One region of the Streptomyces sp. NPDC050759 genome, then DNA from elsewhere that is predicted to be linked to it. Evidence: riboswitches for the same ligand, from Rfam matches in the RefSeq annotation. Region 1 holds a riboswitch; the other holds the start of a gene.

Region 1 (7,219 bases):
GACCTCGAGGGCGCCGTCGACGCCGTCCTGCGCACGCCCCGCACCGTCCTGCGCAGAGACCTGACCACGCTCGCCGCCTCCCCGCGCCGGGCTCGCCCGCTGCCGTCGGAGGCCCGCGCCCTGGCCGACGGTGAGCCCTCGGCGCTGCGCCGCCTGGGCGCCGCCCTGCGCGGTTACCACCGCTCCGCGCTCGCCCCCTTCTGGCCGCAGGTCCGGGCGCAGGTGGACGCCGACCGGGCGGTCCGCACCCGGGCGGTGCTGAGCGACGGCACCGACGGACTGCTGGCGAGCCTCGGTCCCGTCCTGCGCTGGCGGCCACCCGTCCTGGAGGCCGACTACCCCGTCCAGCGCGAACTCCGGCTCGGCGGACGGGGATTGCTGCTCCAGCCGTCCCTGTTCTGTCTCCGCAGACCGGTCACCCTCGCCGCCCCCGACCTGCCGCCCGTCCTCGTCTACCCGATCCAGCACTCCCTTGGCTGGGCCCGCCCGCCCGGCCGCCCCTCATCCAGCGGTGACCTCGCCGCCCTCATCGGCCGGACCCGCGCGGCGATCCTGGAAGAGGTCGTCACCGGCCGTACGACCGGCGAACTCGCCCACCGCCTCGGCATCTCCGGCGCGGCCGCGAGCCAGCACACGGCGGTGCTGCGCCGGGCGGGCCTGCTGCTGAGCGTGCGCCGCGGCAGACACGTGCTGCACACCATCACGCCGGCGGGGAGCGCCCTGCTCGAAGGGACGGGCTCGGTTGGGGCGGGTTCCGTTGGGACGGGTTCCGTCGGGACGGGTTCCGTTTAAGGCAGGGCTTCAGGGTGTGGCGGGGACCAGCAGGTCGAAGCAAGCCTGTGTTCGCGAAGGATGTCCTTTTTCCACAGGGGGTACGACATCACATGCGCGACATACGACGTTCTCTGCTCGCGGGCCTCGGCGCCCTGGGGCTGGCGCTGACGGCCGTGTTCACGGCGGGCCCCGCCGGTGCGGCCTCGGCCGGTGCGGCTCCGGAGAACCGGGACTTCGGCCAGATCCTGACCATGCCGGCCGCGCCGCCCGCCTCGGCACTGCCCGCGGGGGCGGCCGCCGAGCCTCCGACGGCCTGGCCGAAGCCCAACAAGATCCTGCACATCGCCGCGCGTGAGTCCCTCACCTGCGAGAGCGGCAACCTGTGCACCGCGACCTACGACCCCACGCGGGGCGACTACGTCGTCTACTTCTTCTACTACTGCGACACCTACACCCTGTCCAACTGGGTCGGCACGGGCTCGTACCGCAACTCCCAGACCGGTGGGGTGACCGCGCGCTTCTACGGCAAGGACGGCGGGACCGTCACGTCCGTCGGGCCGGGTGGCAGCAGCAACTCGTACAACTGGAGCCCCATCTGGTCCCTCAAGAACTGCTGACGCCCCACCGCTGCTCCACCTTCGCGAGCCGCCAGTAGGCGATCGCCGCCGCCCACACCACCACGAACAGGCCGACGATGACGTAGCCGACGTTGTCGAGGTCGATGTCGGCGATCCAGGTGGTGAGGGCGTCGGTGAGGTCGAGCTTGTCGTGCAGGACGCCGACGAGCTCGATCGTGCCGATGAAGAAGGCGACCGCGATGGACAGCCCGGTGATGGCGAGGTTGTAGAAGACCTTGCGGACGGGGTTGGAGAAGGCCCACTGGTAGGCGAAGTTCATGAACGTGCCGTCGAGGGTGTCGAACAGGCTCATGCCGGCGGCGAAGAGCAGCGGCAGACAGAGGATGGCGTACCAGGGAAGACCCGCGGCCGCACCCGACCCGGCCATCACCATCAGGGTCACTTCCGTGGCCGTGTCGAAGCCCAGCCCGAACAGGAAGCCCAGCGGGAACATCTGCCCCGGCCGGGTGATGGACTTGGTGAGCCGCCCGAGGATCCGGTTCATGAAGCCCCGGGAATCCAGGTGCTGTTCCAGCTCCTTCTCGTCGTACGTCCCCGCCCGCATCGCCCGGAAGACCTTCAGGATGCCCATCAGGGCGACCAGGTTGAGAGCGGCGATGAGATAGAGGAACGACCCGGAGACCGTCGTACCGAGAAATCCCAGCACTTGGTGGGTACTTGAGCCTTCGTTCATGACCTTGCCGGCCAGCTGGGTGCCCCCGGCGATCAGCGCGGCGAGCACGACCACGACACTGGAGTGCCCGAGCGCGAACCAGAACCCTCCGGACACCGGCCGCTTGCCGTCCGCCATCAGCTTGCGGGTGGTGTTGTCGATCGCGGCGATGTGGTCGGCGTCGAAGGCGTGCCGCATGCCGAGGGTGTAGGCGGTGATGCCGAGTCCGATGCCGAAGGCCTTGTCGCCCACCTCGTAGTGCTCCGGGACGACGAGCAGGAAGAGGATGCCGAAGGCGACGACGTGCAGGGCGGCTATCGCGGCCATCAGACCGACCGTCTTGACGGTGTCCTCGCGCCGCCAGCGGAAGGAGGCGGGTGCGGTCTCGGACAGGGCAGTCTTGGGCAGCACAGGATCAGTCATACGGTGGTCACTCCAGCACCTCGTGGATGAACGCGTGAGCTGCCGTGGCCGGTCTCCTGGCTTACGGGTCGTGCGTTTCCCTGCCCGCCTTCCCGGCCTGATGGTGACGGCCAGTGGCTGTCCCGCGAGGGACGTGGGAGGGAAACTCCCCGATCACAGTGGCGAGGGCCGCACCGGAATGGACCTTTGAGGGGTCGTCACCGGCTTCCCGAGCACCACGGCCCGTCCACCGTAGGGGGGCGCGGGGTCTCCTGCATAGCTGCACACCTGCGCAGGTATGGAAGATCACACAGGGCCGCCTGCGAGGATGGGCCCCATGCACCTCGTCCCGGCCGACCGAGCCGACCGCCGCACGATCGACGGACACCGGGTGTGCGACGCCATCGCCGCGATCGGCGACCCGGGACACGTCCGCACCTGGTCCGACCGCTTCGCCCTCCTCGCCGACCCGAACCGCCTCTCACTCCTGCTCGCCCTGCACCGGACCGGCCCACTGGCCGTCTCCGACCTCGCGATCGCGACGGGCATGAACGACCCAGCCGTATCGCAGGCGCTACGGCTGCTGCGGGCGGCGGGAGTTGTGGCAGGGGAGAAGGAGGGGCGGGTGGTGCGGTACCGGGTGGTGGACGAGGCGGTGCGGGGGTTGTTGACGCAGGTGGCCTGAGCCCGGTGGTCCACGGCGACGGAACTGCAGATGAACAGTGACAACAAGTTCGTGCTGTTCATCGTGCCCGACCTCAGCCCGGAGGGGCCGACAGTGCGCGGCGGAGAACCGGGCGCGGTACCCCGACGCCGGCGAGGGTGAAGCGCTGCCGCCCGTCGTGCCCGACGCGATCGATCTCCTCAAGGCCCACATGGTGGTCTCGCGCAGCATCGGTCAGATCAGCCCGATCGCCTACGAGCAAGGATCCAATACGTTGCGCCCGATGAGTAAGGCAGCCATGCCAGGTCTACAGCGTTGAAACCAGTCCGGATCGATACGACAGGAGATCGAAGTGTCCACATCAGTGCTCGACATGTCGGTGTCTCTCGACGGGTACATCGCCGACCCTGACGACTTCCTCGGCGGTGAGGACGGCGAACGGCTGCACAAGTGGGCCGACGCCAAAGGCGAGTCCGCTCGGACCGCCGCGCGGTTCCAGGAGGAATGGAACGCGGCCGGTGCGGTACTCGCGGGGCGGCGGACCGCCGAACTCATGGATCACTGGGGCGGTGATCATGGAGGTCTCCCGATTTTCGTGCCCAGTCACCGCCCACCCGGCCCGGCCGCCCGCTGGGGCTATCCGTTGGTGACCTACGTGAACGACGGGATCGAAAGCGCGATGGCCCAGGCCAAGGCCGCCGCCGGCGACAAGGACGTGCAGGTGCGCGGTGCGTACACGGGGCAACGAGCGCTGGAAGCCGGAGTCCTGGACGAGGTGCAGATCCACCAGATCCCGGTGCTGCTCGGCCGCGGACGACGACTGTTCGACGTCCTGCCCTCGGAGATCGAGCTGGAGATCGCCCAGGTGATCGACACGCCGGAGGCCACCCACATCCGCTACCGCGTCCGTCGCTGATCCGGTCGCCCAGCAGAGCAGCCCGATCGCCTACGACCAGAGATCCATTACGCCGACCATGGCTGCATGACAATCGGTGTCCACGATCAAGGGGGAAGCCCCGGTAGCTTCCTCGTGGTCGGCGGCTGGCATCGGCTCATGACGTGACATCAGGCGGATGCCGCGTAGGTCATCGCGCGAGATGAGGGCCACCGTGCCCGATGGGCAAAGCGATGGTGCGGTGAGCACATTGCTCATCGGTGCGTGTCCTGGGCCGCCCGCGTGTGTTGCCGTTCACACGTACCTCTTCGTCGATGGTCTCGACGTCGTTGCGCGCAGCGACAGCCGGATGGCCGGCGTCGATCCGAGGCGACTGCTCCGCCCAGGCGGACCGCTCTGTCCGACGGACATGCCGTGCACGGTGGATGTGGCAACGCGGGAACGGCCCGAGCCAGGGCCGGACAGGCTGACAATCCGGGTCCGGCTGCGGGGCGGGACGGTCATCTGGTCCGACCTGATGTACCCGGGCCTCGACGGCCAGCCCATCGGGGAGGTTCGTTTCCGCCTGCAGGCGTACCTGGGCGAGGTCGAGCGGGCATACGCGGCGCTGCAGGGCCACCCCTTGGGTCAGTAGAAACCAGGTGTCACCGGCCCTCACCCCTCCGCCCCCCACCGCTCCGGCCCGCCCCCCTTCCACTCGATCCACGGTGACTGCGCCACCTCCGCCGCGTCCATCTCCAGGCCCGCTCGGCGGAGGAACTCCGCGACGTCGGTCAGGTTGTGGGCCAGGCCGAGGATCTCGCCGTCCACGCGTACGCGGCGGCCGCCGGTGGGGGACGGGGGGTGCACGATCACGCGGATCGGTCCGGACATGTCTTCAGGATCGTCCGGGGCGTACGGTCCCGCACTTCGGTCCGTCATCGCTCGGGCCGTTCGCTCATGGTGCCGGTGCCCGGCCGTCCCAGGTCACGCAGTTCCCGCCACTCGGCGGGGCGCGGGCGCCCTCTCTGCCAGTGGGGATGGAAGTACACCTGGGCCGACAGCCGGTGCAGGCGTCGGCGCAGCTCGGTGTGGCCGGGGCGCTCGGCGAGCTGGTGGTAGATGGCGCTCCACTCCCGCTGTGCACGGGCGAGGTCGTCGGGGAACGATCGCATGCCCGGATTCAATCATGTGTTCGATTTATTGGGCCATGGTGGGCGTGGCGGCCAGGGCGATGAGTTCCGGAGAGTGGCCGGGTCTACCGGGATGACGGAAGACCATCGGCAAGTGGCAAGTCCATCGACTAGACCATCGGCAAGTCCATCGACTAGTCCATCGAGCAGACCGGAGAGCGACATGACCGCCACCTACACCTTCGACGTCTTTTCCAGTCTCGACGGCTACGCCGCCGCCGGCGGTGACTGGACCGGGTACTGGGGCAAGCAGGGGCCCGAGTTGCTCGACCACCGCCTCGCCCTCTACGGCGAGGAGCAGCGGATGGTCTTCGGGGCCACCACCTACCGGGCGTTCGCGCAGATGCTGGCCGAGAGCACCGAGGATTCCGACGTGCGTGACCCCTGGGTCACGCGGATGAGGAACCTGCCGGCGACCGTGGTGTCGACGACGCTGGAAGGTCCCCTCGACTGGCCGGACGCGACCGTCGTGAGCGGCGACGCCGTCGACGTCGTGGCGCGGCTCAAGAAGGAGTCCGACGTGCCGTTGCGTTCACACGGCAGCCTGTCGATGAACCGGGCGCTGATGGCCGCAGGTCTGGTCGACCGCCTGCAGGTGACCCTCTTCCCCGTCATCACCGGCCGGACCGGCCTCGACCCGGTCTTCCAGGGTGCGGCCGACTTCGATCTGGAGCTGCTGGAGAGCCGGACGCTCGACGGTCGCATTCAGGAGCTCGTCTACCGGCCCACCCTTCACTGAGCCACCCGCCGGCGGTCCGCAGACACCGGCAGACACCCGCAGACACCCGCAGACAACCGAAAGGGCCGCCCGCACCGCGAACGGTGGGACGGCCCCGTCAGTCAGAAAGGTGTCAGGCGCGCGAGGCCTTACGGCGACGCGTGGCCAGGACGATGCCCGCGCCACCCGCGAGCAGCACCGCCGCACCGCCCGCGATCAGCGGGGTGTTGCTGCTGGCGCCCGTCTCGGCGAGGTTGTCGCCGCCGCCACCGTTGGGGGTGGGCGCACCCGGGGTCGTCGTGGACTCCGAGGCCGACGGGGTCGGCGTGGACGTCGACGGGGTCTCCGAGGCGGGAGGCGTGCTCTCGGAGGCCGGCGGGGTGGACTCCGAGGCCGGCGGGGTCGACTCCGAGGCCGGCGGAGTGGTCTCCGGGGCCGGAGGCGTGGCCGGGGGCGTCGTCGGCGGGGTGGCCGTGCAGTCCTTCGTGCCGCCGTTCCAGGCCGCGATCAGCTTGTCCTTGATGACCGGGTGGTCCGGGCCCTTGGGGAGGTCGCCGTGCGTAAAGCCGTCGTTGGCGTCCAGCTTGCCGTCGAACTTCGTGTTGCCCCGGTAGAGGTCGATCTGCGCGTAGCAGCCGAGGTCCGGGATCGAGATGTCGAGGGAGTCGACGGCGCCGGCCTTGACGGTCACGGTGTCGAAGTCGTGGAAGGCCTGCTCGCCGGAGGTGGCGAACGTCGGGCCGTGCGCGCGGTAGGACGCGAGAGAGGCGGTGCAGGTGGACGCGTCGCCCGCCGCGCGGACCTTGACGTGGACCTTGCCGTCGTCGGTCGGCTTCAGGTTCAGGTCGTCGACCTTGACCGAGGCGAAGAAGTTCTTGCCGTCGAGGGAGAACTCGCAGCGGTCGGTCTCGGTCTTGGAGCCGGCGCCCGTGCCCGGCTTGTAGCTTCCGCCGTCCTGCCAGCCCTTGCCGCCGGGGCAGTCGGAGGCCGAGGCGACGGAGGCGAGGGCAGCGGAGAAGGCGAGCGTCGCGGCGCCCGTCCCCAGCAGGCGTCGCAGGGTGACACGTCTCGCTATGGACATACGTATCCCGTCAGGATGAGAGTGAGTGGTAACAGCAAGCATCAGAAACACTGGGCTCATTGGTCACATGCGCCACGGTGTCCGCACATGGTGGATCTCCTTGTGGAACGCTGTCAACCTGCGGTGATGCAAGGTGAGTTCATCGGCCATCACAATTTCGACACACAGGGAACTATCTGCTCCGCATAACCCCGGGTTCATGTTTCCGGCGAGTGGGCAGATA
Region 2 (7,219 bases), on a different contig from region 1:
AGCGCCCAGGGGTTGGACTTCTTCATGAAGTCCCGGTTCTCCGGGTCGAAGACGTACTCCGCGCTGAGTTTCTCGTACATCCAGTCGTCGACCACGCCCGCCGTGGCGTCGTAGCCGAAGAGGTAGTCGACGGTCGCCGCCATCTCGAAGGCGCCCTTGTAGCCGTGCCGGCGCATGGCCGCCATCCAGCGCGGGTTGACCACCCGGGCCCGGAAGACCCGGTGTGTCTCCTCGCCGAGTGTCCGCGTCCTCACCTGGTCCGGGGTGGCCGAATCGCCCACGTACGCCTCGGGGTTGGCGCCCGTGAGATGGCGCACCATGGCGACCATGCCGCCGTGGTACTGGAAGTAGTCGTCGGCGTCGACCAGGTCGTGCTCGCGGGTGTCGACGTTCTTCGCGGCGACGTTGATCCGCTTGAACGCGGTCTCCATGTCCCCGCGCGCCGCCCGCCCGTCCAGCCCGCGCCCGTAGGCGTAGCCGCCCCACACCGCGTACACCTCGGCGAGGTCGGCGTCCGAGCGCCAATTGCGGGCGTCGATCAGCGGCAGCAGACCGGCACCGTACGCCCCCGGCTTGGACCCGAAGATCCGGGCCGTCGCGCGCCGCCGGTCACCGTGCTCGACGGTGTCCTCGTCGGCGTGCGCCTTCACGAAGTTCCCGTCGGCCGGCTCGTCCAGCTCGGCGACCGTGCGGACGGCGTCGTCGATCAGGCCGACGACGTGCGGGAACGCGTCCCGGAAGAAGCCGGAGATACGGACCGTGACGTCGATGCGGGGACGGCCGAGCTCGGTCAGGGGAACGACCTCGAAGCCGGTGACCCGCCGCGAAGCGTCGTCCCACACCGGACGGCAGCCAAGGAGCGCGAGGATCTCGGCGATGTCGTCGCCCTGCGTGCGCATGGCCGACGTGCCCCAGACGGTCAGTCCCACGGACTTGGGGTACTCACCGGTGTCGGCCAGGTACCGCTGCACGAGTGAGTCGGCGAGCGACTGCCCGACCTCCCAACTCAGCCTGGAGGGAATGGCCTTGGGGTCGACGGAGTAGAAGTTCCGGCCGGTCGGCAGGACGTTGACGAGACCGCGGGTCGGCGAGCCGGAAGGCCCCGCCGGGACGTAACCGCCGTCCAGGGCCTTGAGGATGTGCGCGATCTCGTCCGTCGTACGGGCCAGCCGGGGCACGACCTCGGTGCAGGCGAACTCCAGCACGGCGACGGCCTCGGGGAGGTCGGTGCCGAGGACGTCACGCACCAGACCGGGGACGGCCGTCACGTCCCAGGACACGGCCTCCATGCCCTCCGCGACCCGCCGGCACAGTTGCTCCAGCAGATCGATCGCGTCGGCGGCGCTGCGCGCAGGACCGTCGACGAGGTCGGACAGCTCCACCGGAACCTTCACCGGCGCACCCGGCTCGGCGAGCAACTCCTTCTCCACCAGCCCGAAGTGAGCGGCGAAGGAGGCCCGCAGCCCCGGCAGGGCGTTCGCCTGCCCGCCCCACACCTGCGAGGCGCGCAGCACGGCCAGCACGAGGTTGACGCGGGCCTCGTCGACCGGACCGCCGCCGAGGATGTGCAGCCCGTCCCGGATCTGCACGTCCTTGATCTCGCACAGATAGCCGTCGATGTGCATGACGAACTCGTCGAACGCCGTGTCGTCCGGCTGCTCGTCGACATGCAGGTCGTGGTGGAGCTCGGCCGCCTTGACCAGCGTCCAGATCTGCGCGCGGACGGCCGGGGCCTTGGTCGGGTCCAGGTCGGAGACGAGCGCGTACTCGTCGAGGAGCTGCTCCAGCTTGGCGAGGTCGCCGTAGGTGTCGGCCCGCGCCATCGGCGGCACCAGGTGGTCGACCACGGTGGCGTGTCCGCGCCGCTTGGCCTGGGTGCCCTCGCCGGGGTCGTTCACGATGAAGGGGTAGATCAGCGGAAGTTCACCGAGCACCGCGTCCGGAGCACAACCCCCGCTCAGGCCGAGGCCCTTGCCCGGCAGCCACTCCATCGTGCCGTGCTTGCCCATGTGGACGATCGCGTCGGCACCGAAAGAGTTTTCGAGCCACCGGTACGCGGCCATGTAGTGGTGGGACGGCGGCATGTCCGGGTCGTGGTAGATCGCGATCGGGTTCTCCCCGAAACCGCGCGGCGGCTGGATCATCACGACGACGTTCCCGAACTGGAGCGAGGCCAGCACGATGTCGTCCCCGTCGACGTACAGGCTGCCCGGCGGCTCGCCCCACGCCTCCAGCATGGCTGCCTTGAGGTCCGGGTCGAGCTTGTCGAACCAGGCACGGTAGTCGGCGAGCGGCACGCGTGCGGGCGCGGCGGCCAGCTGCTCCTCGGTGAGCCATTCGACGTCGTGGCCACCGGCGTTGATGAGCGTGTGGATCAACTCGTCGCCGTTGTCGGGATGCCCCTCGACCACGTATCCGGCGTCCCGGAGCGCGTCCAGCACCTGGATGGCCGAGGCGGGGGTGTCCAGTCCCACCGCGTTGCCGACCCGCGAGTGCTTGGTCGGATAGGCGGTGAAGACCAGCGCGAGCTTCTTCTCGGCGTTCGGCTTGTGCCGCAACTCCGCGTGCCGTACGGCGATCCCGGCGACCCGCGCCGCCCGCTCGGGGTCCGCAACGTACACCGGGACGTCGTCGGGCCCCTGCTCCTTGAAGGAGAACGGCACGGTGATCAGCCGTCCGTCGAACTCCGGGATCGCGACCTGCATGGCCGCGTCCATGGGGGAGAGCGCGGCGTCCGACTCTTCCCACGCGGCCCTGGACGAGGTGAGGCAGAGCCCCTGCAGCACCGGCACATCGAGGTCGGCCAGCGCCCCGATGTCCCATGCTTCCTCGTCACCGCCCGCCGAGGCCTGCGAGGCGTGGGTGCCGCCGGCGGCGAGGACGGTGGCGATGAGGGAGTCGGCCCGGGCGAGGAGCTCGTAGAGCCCGGCGTCGGCACCGCGCAGTGAACCGCAGTACACGGGAAGGGCGTTGACACCCCGCGCCTCGATCGCGTCGCACAGGGTGTCCACGAAGGCGGTGTTGCCGCTGAGTTCATGGGCCCGGTAGAAGAGCACGCCGACGGTCGGGCGGCCTTCCACGAAAGCCGGGTCGCCGTGGACGCCGTACTCCGGCATCTTCCGCGGCTCGGCGAACCCCTCGCCGGTCAGCAGCACGGTGTCGGACAGGAACCGGGCGAGTTCCTCCAGGTTCGCGGGCCCGCCCTCGACGAGGTACCTGAGCGCCTCGGCCACGACACCGGCCGGTACGGACGACTCGGCCATCAACTCGGCGTCCGGCACGGTCTCGCCGCCGAGCAGCACGGTCGGGACGCCGGAGGCCTTCAGCGCGGCGAGCCCGTCCTCCCAGGCCCGCTTGCCGCCGAGCAGCCGTACGACGGCGATGTCCGCGCCGTCCAGAAGTGCGGGCAGCTCGTCCGTCACGCTGATGCGCGTCGGGTTGCCGATCCGGTACTCGGCACCGGAAGCGGCCCGGGCCGCCAGCAGATCCGTGTCGGCGGTGGACAACAACAACACTGTGCTCATGCGGGCGCTCCCGGTGGAATGAAAGGCAGTCCTTGCGGCGCGCCGGACTCGATGAGCCGCCACAGCGCGTCCGTGTCCGCGTGCTGTTCGATCAGGTCGCCGAGCCGGTCGAGCTGCTCCTCGCGCAGCGCGGCGAACGAGGTGTCGGGGGCCGGCACGAACCGGCGGCCCGCGGCGGCCGCCACCTCCCGCAGGAAGGCCCGCCGGAAGCCGTCCGACTCCAGCGAGCCGTGCCAGTGCGTGCCCCAGGTCTGGCCGACGCGGCAACCGTCCAGGAAGGGGACACCTCCGCCGACGTCGGCGACCCCGTGATGGATCTCGTACCCCTCGACGTGCTCGCCGAGGGCTTCTCCCACCGGCCGGGTGAGGGTCTTCTCCCGCGCGAACCGCACCCGTACGGGAAGGACCCCGAGCCCCTCGACGTGCCCCTGCCGGCTCTCGACCTCGTCCTCGATGTGCTCGCCGAGGATCTGGAAGCCACCGCAGATACCGAGAACGGGCCGCTGCTCGGCGACCCTGCGCCCGATGGCCTCCGCGAGCCCCCGCTCCCGCAGCCACTCCAGCGCCCGTACGGTCCCACGGGTTCCCGGGATCACGACGAGGTCGGCGTCCGCCAGCTCCTCCGCCCGGTCCACGAACCGCACCACCACACCGGGTTCGGCGGCCAGCGCGTCGACGTCGGTGAAGTTGGACATCAGCGGAATCGCACAGACGGCGACCCGCAGCACGTCCTCACCCACCGGAGGGCTCACCGCGGACTCCCGGACCGTCCCCCGCAGAGACACCCGCAGCCCGTCCTCCTCGTCGATCCCGAGCCCGTGCCGGAAGGGCAGCACGCCGTACGTGCGCCGCCCGGTGAGGCCGTGGAGCATGTCGAGCCCCGGCTCCAGCAGCGAGACATCCCCCCGGAACTTGTTCACGAGGAACCCGGCGACGAGGGCCTGATCCTCTTCCGAGAGCAGCGCGACGGTCCCGAAGAAGGAGGCGAAGACCCCACCGCGGTCGATGTCGCCCACGACGAGCACCGGAATGCGGGCATTGCGGGCGATCCCCATGTTGACGATGTCGGTACGCCGCAGATTGATCTCGGCCGGACTTCCGGCCCCCTCACAGATCACCGCGTCATACGTGCCCCGCAACTCGGCCAGACAGTCGAGCACGGTCCCGAGGAGCCGCTGCTGCCGCCCCCCGTGATATCCCCGGGCACTCAACTCCCCGACCGGCTTCCCGAGCAGCACGACCTGACTACTCTGCTCGCCACCGGGCTTGAGCAGCACGGGATTCATCAGCGCGGTCGGCTCGATGCGGCAGGCCTGCGCCTGCATGGCCTGGGCCCGCCCGATCTCCGCGCCCTCCCTCGTCACGAACGAGTTGAGGGACATGTTCTGCGCCTTGAACGGCGCGACCTTCACCCCCTGCCGCACCAGCCACCGGCAGATCCCGGCGGTGACGACACTCTTGCCGGCATCCGAGGTGGTCCCGGCGACGAGAAGACCCCCGCCACTCATGCCGAACGCCCCTTCACGAAGGCCCGCGCGGCAACACCGACGCCGAGCGCGAGCAGCCCGATGCGCCGTGACAGCCGTACGGCGCGCTCGATGTCGTACGTGGCGACGGCGCGCCCCGCCTGATTCAGCACCGGCCGATGCTCGACCCGCCCCGCGTACGAGAGGGTCCCCCCGAGCCGGACACCCAGCGCCCCGGCGAACGAGGCTTCGACGGGCCCGGCGTTAGGGCTGGGATGCTGATGTGCGTCCTCCCGCCAGGCCCGCACGGCACCCCGCGGACTGCCACCGGCCAGGACGGCGAGTACGGCGGTCAGCCGCGCCCCCGGCCACCCGGCGAGGTCGTCGAGCCGGGCCGAAGCCCACCCGAAGCGGCGGTAGGTGACCGACCGGTGCCCCACCATGGCGTCGAGCGTGTTCACGGCCCGGAACCCGAGCAGCCCCGGCACCCCGGCGACGGCCCCCCACACGAGCGCCCCCACCACGGCATCGGAGGTGTTCTCGGCGACGGACTCCACGACGGCCCGCGCGATCCCGTCGGCATCGAGGGCCTGAGGATCGCGCCCACACAGATGCGGCAGCCGGTCCCGGGCCGCCTCGACGTCGCCGGCCTCCAGCGCCCGCCCGATGACCCGGGCCTCCCGCACCAGTGAAGTCCCGCCCACGACGGCCCAGGTGGCGGCGCCGGTGAGCACGATGGAGGCGGTACGGGACGGACGTACGACATGCTCCGCGACGGCACCGAGCCCCACCGCACCGCCCACACATACGGCGGTGTGCAGCGTGCCCCACCCCCGGTGGTCCCGCCACAACACCCGCTCCACGGCGCCCGAGGCCCGTCCGAACGCGGCGACCGGATGCCCCCGACGGGGGTCACCGAGCAGAAGGTCACCGATCAGACCGGCGGCGGCGCCGTACGCGAAAACGCGATCGGCACGCACCGGCTCAGCCGATCGCGGGGTCGTTCAAGTGCCTGGAACTGCAGGTCGATCGGCAGGCGAGCATCGCGTCATGTCCTCACTCAGGGTGTCCACGCCCTGGTTCGACGAGTCCGGCGGCGAGAGTTCCTGGCTCCCGGGGCTACCTACCCCGGTGACAGTGGCGGGACCGCGCCGGATTCGCACCGGCTTCCTCTTCTGCCGCCGTATATGGCTCCGGCAGTCCACCACGGCCCTTCGAGAACCGTCAACTTGCTGCTGACCTGCGGCGGGGGAGTGTGCAGAACCCCACATCGCCGGTCATGGAAGACGGCCGGGCGGGCACGGAAACCGAAGTTCCGTGCCCGCCCGGCCGTCGAGTGACGGGTGCCGTCAGGCCACGATCAGAGAGATCCCGTACGCCACCGCCGCCGCGCACGCCGCGAAGCAGGCGTAGGCGCCGGTGACCGCGAGGGTGGCCGAGTCGCCCTGGGCGGTGGCCCGTTCCTGGCGGGACAGGCCCATGATGCCGAGGGTGAACAGGGCCACGAGGCCCACGGTGACGACGAGGCTGACGCCGAAGACGGAGCCGAGTGCTTCCCAGTCGATCTTCATGGTGAGGCTTCCTTAGTACTGCGGGCTCAGACGGCGGCCGGCGGGGAGGCCGGTTCCGTCGTGGCGGGCGGGGCCGGGATCGTGGCGGTGAGGACCTCGGTCACCGTGCTCGCGGGCGGCGGGGTCACCGCGGCGATCGCCGTGGTCACCACGCCGGCCGGCTCGTCGGTGTGGTTGACGTTGGACGCGTCCACGACCTCGCGCCGCGAGATCTTCCAGATCGCCGCGCTGGAGGCGACGAGGAAGACCGCCACGACCGCCGTACCCCAGTCGCCGAGGTCCGTGACCGACTCGGCCAGGGCGCCCACCAGGGCCGCCGCCGGGAGCGTCAGACCCCAGGCGACGAACATGCGCGTCGCCGTCGACCAGCGGACGACCCCGCCCTTGCGGCCGAGGCCCGCGCCCATCACCGAACCGGAGACGGAGTGCGTGGTGGAGAGGGAGAAACCGAGGTGGGACGAGGCCAGGATGACGGTGGCCGCGCTGGTCTGGGCGGCGAAGCCCTGCTGCGGCTGGAGGTCGGTCAGGCCCTTGCCCATGGTGCGGATGATGCGCCAGCCGCCGAGGTAGGTGCCGAGCGCGATGGCGAGGCCCGCCGAGAGGATGACCCAGGTGGGCGGGTCGGAGTCGGGCGCGACGACACCGCCGGCGACCAGGG

What was found. Region 1 has a riboswitch for cobalamin ahead of ACIBJB_RS18020 (HoxN/HupN/NixA family nickel/cobalt transporter). Riboswitches for the same ligand answer to the same signal wherever they lie in the genome.
Region 2: another riboswitch for cobalamin. It lies ahead of ACIBJB_RS30890 (cobalamin biosynthesis protein); the one in region 1 lies ahead of ACIBJB_RS18020 (HoxN/HupN/NixA family nickel/cobalt transporter).

The regions. Positions count from the first base shown of each region.
Region 1 is NZ_JBITGI010000005.1:326,877-334,095, forward strand. It holds gene ACIBJB_RS18010 (ArsR/SmtB family transcription factor) at 1-792, shown strand, start outside; gene ACIBJB_RS18015 (hypothetical protein) at 885-1,391, shown strand; gene ACIBJB_RS18020 (HoxN/HupN/NixA family nickel/cobalt transporter) at 1,378-2,487, opposite strand; cobalamin riboswitch at 2,516-2,722, opposite strand; gene ACIBJB_RS18025 (ArsR/SmtB family transcription factor) at 2,804-3,151, shown strand; gene ACIBJB_RS18030 (dihydrofolate reductase family protein) at 3,483-4,046, shown strand; gene ACIBJB_RS18035 (hypothetical protein) at 4,077-4,283, opposite strand; gene ACIBJB_RS18040 (hypothetical protein) at 4,680-4,898, opposite strand; gene ACIBJB_RS18045 (hypothetical protein) at 4,943-5,179, opposite strand; gene ACIBJB_RS18050 (dihydrofolate reductase family protein) at 5,361-5,936, shown strand; gene ACIBJB_RS18055 (LAETG motif-containing sortase-dependent surface protein) at 6,049-6,996, opposite strand.
Region 2 is NZ_JBITGI010000012.1:72,432-79,650, reverse strand. It holds gene cobN (cobaltochelatase subunit CobN) at 1-3,524, opposite strand, end outside; gene ACIBJB_RS30895 (cobyric acid synthase) at 3,521-5,032, opposite strand; gene ACIBJB_RS30890 (cobalamin biosynthesis protein) at 5,029-5,970, opposite strand; cobalamin riboswitch at 6,068-6,211, opposite strand; gene ACIBJB_RS30885 (hypothetical protein) at 6,340-6,561, opposite strand; gene ACIBJB_RS30880 (anion permease) at 6,588-7,219, opposite strand, start outside.